One region of the Anaerosinus massiliensis genome, then DNA from elsewhere that is predicted to be linked to it. Evidence: riboswitches for the same ligand, from Rfam matches in the RefSeq annotation. Region 1 holds a riboswitch; each other region holds the start of a gene.
What was found. Region 1 has a riboswitch for cyclic di-GMP ahead of BN6559_RS06120 (diguanylate cyclase). Riboswitches for the same ligand answer to the same signal wherever they lie in the genome.
Positions count from the first base shown of each region.

Region 2: linked by a shared signal. The riboswitch ahead of cpaB (Flp pilus assembly protein CpaB) and the one ahead of BN6559_RS06120 (diguanylate cyclase) in region 1 are both predicted to bind cyclic di-GMP.
Region 3: linked by a shared signal. The riboswitch ahead of BN6559_RS10585 (methyl-accepting chemotaxis protein) and the one ahead of BN6559_RS06120 (diguanylate cyclase) in region 1 are both predicted to bind cyclic di-GMP.

Region 1 is NZ_LT575483.1:1,220,287-1,224,794, forward strand. It holds gene BN6559_RS06110 (methyl-accepting chemotaxis protein) at 1-309, shown strand, start outside; gene BN6559_RS06115 (hypothetical protein) at 463-783, opposite strand; gene BN6559_RS06120 (diguanylate cyclase) at 1,035-1,931, opposite strand; cyclic di-GMP riboswitch class I at 2,036-2,122, opposite strand; gene BN6559_RS06125 (NAD(P)H-dependent glycerol-3-phosphate dehydrogenase) at 2,259-3,221, opposite strand; gene BN6559_RS06130 (anaerobic nitric oxide reductase flavorubredoxin) at 3,660-4,508, opposite strand, start outside.
Region 2 is NZ_LT575483.1:1,599,262-1,603,769, forward strand. It holds gene BN6559_RS07775 (AAA family ATPase) at 1-250, opposite strand, end outside; gene BN6559_RS07780 (type II and III secretion system protein family protein) at 275-1,561, opposite strand; gene cpaB (Flp pilus assembly protein CpaB) at 1,574-2,521, opposite strand; cyclic di-GMP riboswitch class I at 2,662-2,745, opposite strand; gene BN6559_RS07790 (prepilin peptidase) at 3,053-3,700, shown strand; gene BN6559_RS07795 (AraC family transcriptional regulator) at 3,984-4,508, opposite strand, start outside.
Region 3 is NZ_LT575483.1:2,207,847-2,212,354, forward strand. It holds gene BN6559_RS10575 (transketolase) at 87-911, shown strand; gene BN6559_RS10580 (transketolase family protein) at 908-1,828, shown strand; cyclic di-GMP riboswitch class I at 2,233-2,319, shown strand; gene BN6559_RS10585 (methyl-accepting chemotaxis protein) at 2,453-4,141, shown strand; gene BN6559_RS10590 (hypothetical protein) at 4,364-4,508, shown strand, end outside.

The DNA.
Region 1 (4,508 bases):
CTTGGTACTGAAGTCGTAAATCTATCGGGAAAAGCATTCCAAGAAATATCGGTTCAAATAAATGAAGTATCTGATCAGATAAAAAATATATCGGGTGAGATTGATCAAATTGCTGCTGGAAGTCAGCAAATCGTTGCATCCGTAAATCAAATTGATGAACTTAGTAGACAAGCTTCGGGAGAAACACAAACAGTATCAGCCGCAACCGAAGAACAATCTGCCTCCATGGAAGAAATCGCTTCCTCCAGCCAGGCACTAGCAAATTTAGCAATGAAACTTAGAGAAGCAGTTGCCAAATTCCAAATATAATACAGTAGCCACGTCTATGTTGATTTGTATAGAGAAAGAGTGTATCCAAGTATGAATGGATACACTCTTTCTCTATACAAATCAACAAGTTGCGCTGACACCTTTTGAGAAGGTGCCAGCACACGACTCATCGCCATATGAAAATTTATTTCCTTAAAGGTCGCAGTGATTACAATGAGGTTCTTTTGGTTTATTGCAATTCGTTGGACACCCATTGCTAGGGCCTACTGCAACAATGTTACAAATATTAATCCTAACGAGATCCCCATCACGATAAATCGCTGGTACAAGAAGTTCTACACGATTTCCACAGATAACCGAAACATCACAGGTCAACTCTATACAAATATAATCTTGATCTCTTGCCCGTTCCTGATCGCGATTTTTTACAACTTGCCCTTGAAATACGCAACGATCCTCTGTAAGTATCGTTATAGACCCTATGCTGTTAGCACAACACTCAAGAAAGCTCATACTTGGTCCCTCCTATATTATTCATTTACAGCTTACCTAAACTATACTATGCTGCGAAAGAGTTTAATGTTCTTATTTTACCAATTCCTTAACATTTAAATATTTTCAATATTATCATATTCCCACTTGCGCGAAAGTTGCTATTTATTTTTGAATTTTAGAAAAAAATACACTTAAACCAATACAGAAACTTGATTTAAGTGTGGTTATCTTCACTATTTTTTGTTGTCAATACAAAATAGACGCTATCTTTAAACAAAGCGATTACGTCCTTCACTTTTTGCCTGATACAGCGCCAAATCTGCCATTCTAATCATACTTTTTTCATTAAAAACTTCTTTTGCAATTGTAGTCGCTATACCGATACTTACTGTAACGTACTTGCTGACTTTAGACATCCTATGTTCCATTTTTATGAATGCCAAGTTTTGCTGAATCCTTGTTGCTACTTTGATTGCCCCTTCTTTAGAGGTCGATGGCAAAATTAGAATAAATTCTTCTCCGCCGTATCGAGCAACAACATCCCCCGGACGTAATACGGATCTCTTTAAAACGCTCGCCACTTTCTGCAGACACCGATCTCCCTCTAAATGTCCGTAGTAGTCATTAAAAGCTTTAAAGAAATCTATATCCACTAGTAATAGGGATAAAAGTTCCCCACTACGTAAAGCACAACGCCACTCTTTTGCTAACGCTTCATCTAAATAACGACGATTAAAAACACTTGTCAGGGCATCAATAAATGAAAGTTTTTCTAATAGATCGTTTTGCATTTTTATTGCTAAATGATTTTTTATACGTGCTTTGATAATAGAGGCACAAGCTGGTTTTGTTATATAATCAATTGCACCCAATTCCAAACCTCGAGCTTCATCTTGCGTATTGCCCTTTGCAGATAAAAAAATCACAGGAATTTTTTTTGTTGCAGGATCTGCCTTGAGCTTCCGACATACCTCATACCCATCCATTTCTGGCATTACAACATCTAATAAAATTAAATCAACATTTTGGCATTTAACATAATCCATACATGCTTTTCCAGAGGTTACAACCACAACTTGATACTCTTCTTTTAAAATATCTTCCATATATTTAGCACTAAAATACACATCGTCAACAATCAGGATCGTTTGCTTTTCTGAATTCATATTTTTCCTTTCTTATACTCTCTTAAAAAGATCAATACAACTTATGCTTTTATGTTTCTAACGTAAAATGTCAATAAAAAAACTGCCAGCTGCAATCATAAAATTGATGCAACCTGGCAGTCATAGACAAAATTATCTTTAGACCCACGGCTTTGCGTCCCTATCTTTCAATAGGTTTGCTATAGGAAAAACAATATATACTTTATATTCTATACTAAACAAAATGAAAATACAAGAATAATATTCCAATTGCATATTCGACAAAAAGGAACATGTTTCCACACAATATCTGCACCGAAAAGCCTTTGCAGAACTCATCTTATCCTATTAAAATTCAAATTTTACCGGGCGCAAGAACAAATCCAAGAGCTTTTCTTTTGGATCTTTATGGTCAATGACGATTTCGTACACTGCGTTGCAAATCGGCAGTTCAATATTATATTCTTGTGCCAACGTTTTTAAAGCAACCACCGTAGAAACACCCTCAGCTAATTTATCAAATCTTTCACCTCTTACAAAACCCTGCCCATATTTTCGATTGTGACTATGTAAAGAAAATAAAGTTGCTTCATAATCGCCTAAATGGCTGAGTCCATAAATTGTCGTAGCATCACCGCCCATTGCTTTCACAAGCAATGATAATTCTCTCGTCCCCCGTGCCATCAATGCACCTTTTAAACTGCTATAGTTCATTCCATCTAACATTCCAGCGGCAATTCCCATAACATTTTTCGCTGCCGCCCCAATTTCGATTCCCAGTAAATCTCTGCCATAATAGAAACGAATTAAATTGCTATTAAATGCTTCCACAACTTTTTTTGTTATTTCTATAGCGGGCGATCCAATGATCATGCAATTGGGAATTTCTCTGACAAAATCCTGCACATGGCCAGGGCCTACCCAAACTGCTACATTCTTGTCTAACCCAAAAGCTTCATGAAAAACTTGTGATAAACGTTTTCCCGTTTTTGCCTCGATGCCTTTCATGCACAACACAAAAGTTTTATCACGTATTCCAGCAAAATCACGAATTTGTTCACCGAATGAACGTAATTCCTGCGCGCTGATTGAAATAATAATAATTTCACCGAATGAAACTGCTGCTTCTAAATCGTGCGTCAAAGTAATCTTATCCGGTAATGTTAAATAATCATTTTTTTTCGTATTTTCTAGTGCCGCAAAATTTCTTGATCCTTCCCTGCCCCATAATAAAACATCGTGTCCTATCCGATTTGCATACCACGCCAAAAATGTTCCCCAACGCCCACAACCTAATACCGAAACCTTCAAATTTTACACCATCCTAAAAAAAATTTCGTACACATCTAATATCTTAATTATAGTATCATATTTTGATTTCACAAGTAAAACCTCGTCAGCTTGTAAACAAATAATATATTTATGTCGATAACTTAGAAAATAACGAAATCCGTACCACTTATAAACTAGTACGAAGATAGGTTGCCGGTTGGTGAGAAGTACTCAGATGCTAGGCACAGCAAGGGGTTGTGAAGGAGTCGTACTCGCGGTACGTCGACGAGCAGCACCTTGCTGTAACGACGCAGATGCGTGCTTATCACCGACCCGCTGCCTATCTGTCCCATAGTTCATAGTTTGTCTACATGCCAAGAAGAGCTGTGGCAAATTTTTTGCTACAGCTCCTCTTGACATGTGCTCTATTCATCTGCAGATCATCAAACAAAGAAAATGATCTACCAGTTCTCAATTTTATAATTTTGCAAAATTCTTTCCAAATTCTATGGCGCCTGCCACAGCATCTTCATCCGGACTCCAAGCAACCTTATATCCGTCATTTACAACTTCAAATCCAGCTTCTGTTAACAGCTCACTAAGCATCTTTACAGATTTTTCACTCCAGCCATAGGTTCCGAAAGCAGCAGCTTTTTTATTTTTAAACGACAGCCCTCTGATTTCTTCCATAATGCCTGCCATGGAGGATAAAATTCCATTATTGACTGTAGGTGAACCGGCTAAAATCGCTTTAGATTGGAAAATTTCAGTCAAAATATCGTTTTTATCTCTACGTCCTGTATTATAAAGTTTAATATTTACCGTCGCATCCGCTTGTTTAATCCCTTCAGCAATTGCCTCGGCAAGCTTGCGCGTACCTTCCCACATTGTATCGTAAAGAATCGTGATTTGATTTTCTTGATAGTCTTTCGACCACTCGCCATATTTTTTCACAATCTGCATCGGATCATCTCGCCAAATCGCTCCATGACTCGGGCAAATCATATCAATTGGTAAGTTGAGTGCCGCGACTTCGTTCAGCTTTCGTTCAACTTGACGATTAAATGGTGTAAGAATGTTTGCATAATATTTAATCGCTTCTCTATATAACTCTGCTTGATCGACCAAATCATTGAACATATATTCGGAAGCATAATGCTGACCAAACGCATCATTGCTGAATAAAATATTTTCCCCGGTAAGATAACACATCATCGTATCCGGCCAATGTAGCATTGGTGCTTCAATAAAGATGAATTCTTTTGAACCAATACTAAGCTTGTCCCCCGTTTTTACTACGTGGAAATTCCAATCCTGATGATACTG
Region 2 (4,508 bases), 380 kb from region 1:
TCGTATAACGCTCTGCCGAAAAATTTTCTTGGCTGCTTTGCACAGCAGCCTGTGCATCATAAATCGTTTTATCCGGCGTTAACTGCAAATAGTTGCAGACATCACCAAACTGCATATCCAAGTCTACAACACAAACTTTGTAGCCATCTTTCGCCAATTCAGTTGCCATATTGACACTCAATAAAGTTTTCCCCACAGCAGAAGCCGTACTGAATACCATAAGAATAATTCCATTTTTCATTTCTTCCATCACGTCTTATCTCACCACGCTTTATTACTTCTTCTCCGAGTCTGCCTTCGCTGGCTCATCTTTTGCGCCTTCCAGCATTTTTTTCATTTCATCCGACATCTTAACGGGTGTTGTTTCGTCTACTAGTGTCGGTGTAACCAAAATGATAATTTCTTTTCGCTCTTTTGAAGTCGTCGTCGAGCGAAAGAAACGTCCTATAATCGGCAAATCTCCTAAGAACGGAAATTTCATGACTTGTTTGCCGTCTTCGGAACTAATCAACCCACCAATCGCCATCATGCTTCCAGAGGATAAATGTATGACAGTTTCCGCTTTACGAGATTTTAACGCCGGAATAGATAACCCACTACTTAAATTGATCGCCGCTGACGATGCACTATCAAGCGTACTGACCTCGGCGGTCACCTTACTCGTAATCTTGCTCTGTTCATCAACAGTTGGCTCAATATTAAGCTTAATTCCATACTCACGCCATTCCACTGTTAATTGACCATCAGAATTACTGATCGGAATCGGCATTTCACCACCGATTAAAATATTTGCCTTCTCTCCGCTCATCGTAACCATGCTCGGCTGTGAAAGAATTCTAGCATCACCGTTGGTAATGAGTGCCTGCAACGTTGCATTGATATCAGCATAGCCGCCCATTTTAGAACTGGAACCATCCCGCGAGTTTGAAAAGGTCTGACCAAAACCAAAAATACCTGTCGTACCGATTGTAACAATCCCTGATTCTGAATCAATATCCGATGCATTGGCATATTGAATGCCTAATTTTTTTACCTTATCCGTCGATATCTCTAATATTTTAGCCTCGATTCGGATCTGCGACGGCGTTGTCATCTCCAGCAAATTCACCACTTTACTGCCATACAGCTCGGCAATCTTCTCCGCACGATTTTTTTCTAACTGATTTTCAACAAAACCACGTAAAAGAATCTTATCGCCGATTTTTTCGACAACTACGTCTTGATAACCAATCATCTGCTTAATATAAGTCGCAGTTTTCGTATCATATTCTTGCACGCTGAGCAGATATTCCTGTCGCATACCATTGTTGGTCCATATGTATAAGGTCGTCGTCCCTGGCTTTTTGGCAACAAGCAGCATTTCTGTTGTTGAAATTACCGTAACATCAGCAATTTCTGGATTCGCAACCGCCACTTGCGTAATCGCATCCCCGGCATTCAGATAAGAAGACTGATTTACCTCCATAAAAAGATTCGCCTGTGCCATCACTGCACTCATCATATAAAACATACAACATAAAGAAATGAAAACAATTTTGTATATGCTAATTCTTAAATTCATATGCGTTTCCCCTTATTTTACTTGTACTGTATCCGCCGCATTTCCACGAATCACAGTGATTTGATGAGAACTTTTAACAGCATCTCCACGTGGCGGTTCTATCGCCAGAGGTGCTGCTTGCGCTTGCATTCGATCCGGATAAGCAGACCGTGGCACATTTTCAGTAACACTGCTTGCCGTTTTTTCCGGCTTATCTTCATCTCGTGCAAGCTGTCGATAAAATTGTCTGTTCATCAAAATAAACGTATTTTTCGGCTTAAAGGGTCTTAATGCCAAATAAATTGTTCCTTGAGACTGCGCTGCCGCAATTTTCACGACATCTTCAGGAGAGACTGCAATGGTTGCTGTCGTTAACTGCTCTTTTGCATTTTCTTTCTTCCCCTCCGCTACTTCATGCTCTTTATTAATTGCCAGCAACAAAATATTTTGCAGGAGGATTTCTCCAGATATTGTATTCTTACTCAATTTATCACTAATCAGCATGATATCCACATAATCGCCCGGTTTTGCAAAGCCTGAAACACCGGTAATATCTGTAACCGGAATGGAAATCGCTCGTTTATCATCAGGAATGGCACCGATAAAGCCCTCCATTTTACGATTAGAAAATAATTTTTGTTCTGTCAGAACATCCCCCTGTAAGATTCTAAATTTCGCTACTTTGCCAATTACAGAGCTAAGATCGATGATTGCATCTGCCTGCATCACATCTGCTGGCAGATGTACGACCTTCAGCATATCTTCTCGTATTATGGTTCGTTCCGGAATATCCACAGTCGCTACAATCACGGTTCTCAAGGTTTGGGATTTTTGTACAGGTTCTGCCTCCTTGCCTGCTAGATATAAATAAATTACGATAGTTACAATGATACTTGTGACAAAAGCCAACAGGAGTAACTGCTTTGATGTCATCTTTTCTAGTTTTTCCGTGAAATTTCTCGGTAGTTCAGGTAAATTCAACGTACATCCTCCCGTTCAAAATACACATAAATTTATAATAAATTCCGTCCTCGCCCTAAATAAAATTACATATTTTTACAATATGTGCAAGTAAAAAAACCTGATTACATAAAAAGATACAAAAACTTGTACACATCGTATTATGCAACCAGGCAGTCATAGAATAGATCTTTAGACCCACGGCTTTGCGTCCCCACCTTTCGATAAGTTTGCTAACTGTTTTATCAATATGAAAATTTCCAAATTTTATTAGATAAATTGTTTGTTAATAAAATAATACATCATTGCCTATAAACAAACAAGTACTTAAAAGTTAAAAAAATGTTAAAAAATTCATTTATTTACAAGCTCATAAATAGTAAAATATCCCAATATGCTTGAAAACGTTAGAACTAACTTTGTTTAAGTTACAATTTTAAATTTAAATTTTTATTTCAAAATGAATCTTTAGTCCTAATTTTATTGCAGTATTATTTTAGATTATAATATAGTAAAAAGGAGCTTTACTTTTATGCAAAGGCGGCGTTATAAATGATAGAAATTATCTCTTTCTTACTCATGTTCCTTACTTTTTTTAGCTTCGTTTATTTGATAAGTCATATATCCTCTGTAGCTATGCAGCAATATTTAAACAGTGCGTCAGCCATTTTGAACGCTCCAGCAAAATTAGTCCATACACCAAATATTCGAACCTATTATTTTTTATTTTGTTTACTTCCGCTCTATGGATTCGCCGTTTATCGAGCACTGACTCCAATAGAACTGATCGGTAATTGGATTTTTATTACCTTCATGATATTTATCAGTATTATGGACTTTGAGCAACAAGTCATTTTAGACAAAGTTCTCGTTCTAATATGTTTGTTTGCTTTTCTTTTCACGCCTTTTTTAGAAGCAAGTCTTTTAAATCGATTGCTTGCAGCAGTTTTGGGCAGTGGAGTTCTGCTATTCCTTGCTATCTTAACTAAAGGCGCAATTGGTGGTGGCGATATCAAGCTGTTATTTATCTTAGGCCTATGGCTCGGCATAGATAAATTGCTGCTAACTTTGTTGTACGGATTCATTGCCGGCGGGATTGTAAGTGGGATTCTGCTGCTGCTTAAAATGAAAATGCGGCATGATAAGATTGCTTATGGGCCATATTTTGCTTTAAGTGCAATTTATTTGTTTTTATCTTAGAAAGTCAATTGCTAGTAAGTAAATTTTCCCAGAAAATGTCGAGGACGCAAAGAAAAACTGCCACACGTTTAGTGTGGCAGCCCATCATAATCTCAATGATTATATTGATCTCAAAGTATCACTGCGTCATACAACATTTATTTCGTTACTCCTCTACAAGGTATCCAATCGAGTTTCAAACTTTGTTCGTCCTTGTCAAATACAGCCTTCATCTCATTCAACGTAACAGCCCGATTAGCTAATTGGGTTGACAGCTCCACACTTCTAAAAAATTTAGAACACCTTACTTTTTGATAGGAATCCAAATTTCGCACCTATACTCCGGTGAATCTATGTCGCCTGGTGGATAGACTTCAATCTCAGGTGCACAATCATGTTCATATCCAGTCGCAGGCAGCCACTCTGTAAATATCCTTCGAGTAAGCGATTGTATTGCATCCGGTAATACACCGACCGATTCAAAAACAGCCCAAGTTGCCGATGGTATGGTTTCCGAAAGATATCCATCTGGAAGAGGCTCTTTTAGATTTTCCACTGCAATCATATACATAAATTCATTTTTATTTATATGAAAATCTTTACATATACCTAAAACACCCCATTTTCCAGCTTTAGAGGCAAGCCATTCACACGTTCCATCTTCCATACATTCGTGCCAAAATTCAGGTATCTGTTTAAAGTTCTCTCCATTTAGCATAGATATTTTTCTTTGTTTACCAACTACCGTGAAACTTTCTTTCTCACCAATTTTATAATTCATATTTTTATCCCCTTTTATCGAAATATGAAAAGAGAGTTTTGGATATGC
Region 3 (4,508 bases), 990 kb from region 1:
CGCTTTATCTAAGCATATGAGGAAGCATAACAAATAGAATAATGAAATAATGTGTAGAAAAAGATTTAGATAGATGAGGGGAAACTATGGAAACTGATGCATTGAAAAAATTAGCACAATCCATTCGGATCAATGTGATTGATATGCTAGCTGCCGCTGGTTCTGGACATCCGGGCGGGTCATTGTCGATGATCGATATTTTGACTGTCTTATATTTTGAGAAAATGGCGATACGCCCAGATGCACCTAAATGGGAAGACCGCGATCGTTTTGTATTGTCCAAAGGACATGCAGCACCTGGCCTGTATAGTGTGTTAGCGGAACGGGGTTATTTCTCTAAAGCAGAACTCATGAATTTGAGAAAAACAAATGCAATGTTACAAGGGCATCCGGATATGAAACGGACACCGGGAATCGATATGTCAACGGGGTCTTTAGGTCAAGGACTATCTGTAGCGAATGGTATGGCATTATCGGCTAAATTAGATAAAAAGGCATATCAAGTATATGTAATTGCTGGTGACGGAGAGTTACAAGAAGGTCAAATATGGGAAGCAGCAATGAGCAGCGCACATTATCATTTGGATAACATTACGTTATTTGTCGATCATAATGGCTTGCAAATTGATGGTACAAATGAAGAAGTAATGAATGTGGAGTCCATAGGGGATAAGTTTAAAGCCTTTGGCTGGCATGTAATCGAAATTGACGGACATGATTTTGCGCAAATAAGAGCGGCGATTGATTTAGCCAAGAATTTGACATGTAAACCAACCGCAATTATTGCTAAAACCATAAAAGGAAAAGGTGTTCCTTTTATGGAAAATCAGGTGAGCTGGCATGGCTCTGCACCGAACCAACAGCAGAAAGAAGAAGCGATTGCCGCGTTGAAAGGGAGTGTTACAAAATGAGTAAAGCGACAAGAGATGCATATGGTGAAACTTTAGCTGAACTTAGTAAAAACCCTCAGGTGGTAGTGCTCGATGCTGATTTGGCAAAGGCCACAAAAACGATTGCATTTAAAAAAGTATGTCCGGAAAGATTTTTTGATATGGGAATTTCAGAGCAGGACATGCTGGGAACAGCGGCTGGATTTGCAACTTGCGGCAAAATACCTTTTGCTAGTACTTTTGCGATTTTCGCAGCAGGCAGAGCCTTTGAACAAGTTCGTAATTCAATTGCTTATCCGAATTTAAACGTAAAAATTGCTGCAACACATGCGGGGCTCACAGTTGGTGAAGATGGCGGAAGTCATCAGGCGATTGAAGATATTTCTTTAATGAGAAGCATTCCGAATATGGTTGTTTTAAATCCAGCCGATGAAGTTGAGGCAAAACAAGCAATTTTAGCAGCAGTTGCACATTATGGTCCTATGTATATCCGCTTAGGCAGAGCGGCAACTCCGAAAATTTATGATGAAAATTATAAATTTGAGATCGGAAAAGGAGATGTACTGCGTGAGGGCAGTGACGTAGCCATTATAGCAACTGGAATTATGGTAGCAAAAGCTTTAGAAGCCGCAGAGCGGTTACAAGAAGAAAATATAGCGGCAACCGTTATTAATATGCATACCATTAAACCAATAGACAGAGAATTAATTGTAAAAACTGCAAAATTGACAGGGAAGATTGTAACAGCTGAGGAACATAGTGTGATCGGTGGCTTAGGTTCTGCGGTATGTGAAGTGTTGTCACAAGAATATCCAACCAAAGTGGCAATGGTCGGAATCAAGGATCAATTCGGAACTTCAGGGAAACCGGATGAGTTGTTGAAACAGTACGGCTTAACAACAAATGATATCATTGATGCAGTAAAAACGATAAAATAAAGGAACGTTACTTCAGATCGTGTTTTAACGTCACCTGAATTAAGGTTGAAATTATTCGCAATTTAACCATTCTTTGCGCTTTGTGTACAAAAGCAAGCGCGTTAGAGGCCAGATAAAATCAAAATAGGACAAATAGGCTGACATAGTCTATTTGTCCTATTTTTTATGGGAGCTAAATAGGATTTTGATTTTTAAATCATTTGAATCTCGTAGAACCAGATATTTGGCGAATCATCGGGTGGTTAATAAAATATATGATTTGTGACGATGGTCTAATATGACAGAATATTTAAATGATAAAAATAAATATACATTTATATTGTAGTATGGTATTATTGATAATAATACCAAAGTAATAGACGTTCTTAGCAACTTACATAATGGAATAAGGATACAAAAAAATATAGGATAGTTGGCAAATTTATCGAAAGGTAAAGACGCAAAGCTATGGGTCTAAAGATGATTAAGTCAATGACTGCCAAGCCGCATTTATGTATATGCTTTGTAGTTTGTTGACTTATTTTTTATAAACAAATATAGATGAAGAGGTGAAGATCAAACGCATCGCTGTAATGTTAATAATTACATTTGTAGTTACAAGAGCTTAGAAGGGAGTATTGGAAGATGAAAATTACAGTAGGAAAAAAGATTACAGGAGGCTTTTTAATTGTTGTAGTACTTGTTGCAATGATGAGCCTGTTTACGTATTTTAAAATAGGAAATATCAATGATTCTTATGAAGATCTTATTGCGGTAGAGCTGCAAAAGATTGAATTGACGCAAGGGATTTCTCTGGCTGTTGCAAATGAGGCAGTTGCTATGCGTCGATTTAATTTTACAGGAGATCTTTCTGATATAGATTTGTTTAATACATATCGTAAAAAAGCGGATGAAGGAATTGCTGAACTAGAGAAAACCACAAAGGATGAAAAAGGTAAAAAAATTATCGCAAATATTAAGATTTTGAAGGCAGAATATGAGGGGATCGCCGAAAAATCTATTGCGGCGAAAAAAATAAATGATATTGCTATGGTAGGACAATATATGCAGGAAGCCGGAACTCCGTACAAAGCAACTATGGAGTCTGCAGAACAATTTTTGCAAGTTGTCAAAGAAACGATTCAAAAAGAACAAAAAGTTCAGTCAGATAAGGCTGATCAGATGCAATCTATGCTGCTGGGCATCAATCTTGTTGTGTTGATTTTTGCCTTAGTACTTGGTACTTGGATTAGTAAATCAATTGCAGGACCAATTCGCAGACTAACGGTGTCAGCGAATACCTTGGCGGATGGCAATTTACAAGAGGATGACCTTGTAGTGAATTCAGCCGATGAGATCGGTGAATTGGCAAGTGCTTTTAATCAGATGAAAGATAATCTGCAAACGATAATTCGTAAGGTTATGATTACGACAGAGCAGGTCGCTGCATCTTCCGAAGAATTGACGGCTAGCGCAGAACAATCTGCACTAGCGACAAATCAGGTAGCTGAGTCTATTTCTGAGGTTGCGCAAGGTGCTGAAAAACAGGCATCTACAGTGAATGTGACAACGGAAATTGTTGAAGAAATGTCAAATAATATTCAACAAGTCGCAACGAATGCTGATGCTGCTTCGAGTATGGCTAACAAGACTTCAGAGGCTGCTGCAGAGGGAGAAAAAGCTGTTGAAGCGGCGATGGATCAGATGCAGAGTATTGAGCATACTGTGGTTAATTCAGCCGAGGTTGTTACAAAATTAGGACAGCGTTCATCAGAAATCGGGCAAATTGTTGAGACGATCTCTGGAATCGCAGGGCAGACCAATCTATTAGCGTTAAATGCTGCGATTGAAGCAGCACGGGCAGGTGAACAGGGAAAAGGCTTTGCTGTAGTTGCAGAAGAAGTTAGAAAATTAGCAGAGCAATCACAAGAAGCAGCGCATAAAATCGCTACACTTATATCAGAAATACAATCGGAGACAGACAGTGCTGTGAGTGCAATGCAAAAAGGGACACAAGAAGTGAGTTATGGCAGTGAAGTCGTGAATCATGCAGGTCGTGCCTTCAAAGATATTGTATCTTTGGTTGATGATGTTTCCGCACAACTTGAAGAAAGTAAAGAAGCGATTCAAAAAATGGTATTTGGCAGTAAAAAGATTGTTTCTGCGGTACGTGATATTGAGCAAATCAGTCAAAATGCTGCTGCCGAAACCGAAAATGTTTCAGCTGCGACACAGCAGCAATCTGCTTCGATGGAAGAAATCGCATCTTCTAGCCAAGCACTGGCAAAAATGGCAGAGGAATTGCAAAATGTCGTTCAAAGATTTAAAATTTAGCGACATGGTTTTTCAAAAGTAAAATATGTGGTGCATAAAGTTCCTCTTATCATATTTTTTGTTAAATTATATAGGATAAGAGGAATTTTGCACGTCGCTAAATAACAATTTATGGCGAAAGACATACCAAAAGGTGTCCCCTATGTATTTTGATAAAAGTTTATATACAATGATTGCATTTAATGATAAAATGGAGACAAGTTTTAAGCGAGGTGTAAGGTGATGACCAACGAGGAATTCCAAAGACTCGTATTAGAAAAATTAGGCGGAATAGATACGCGTTTAGATCGCCTAGAAGAGCAAGTTAGAGAAAATACGGATATTATTAAGGCTGTTCGGCATAATCAAGAGTTTGGTATTGCAAAGT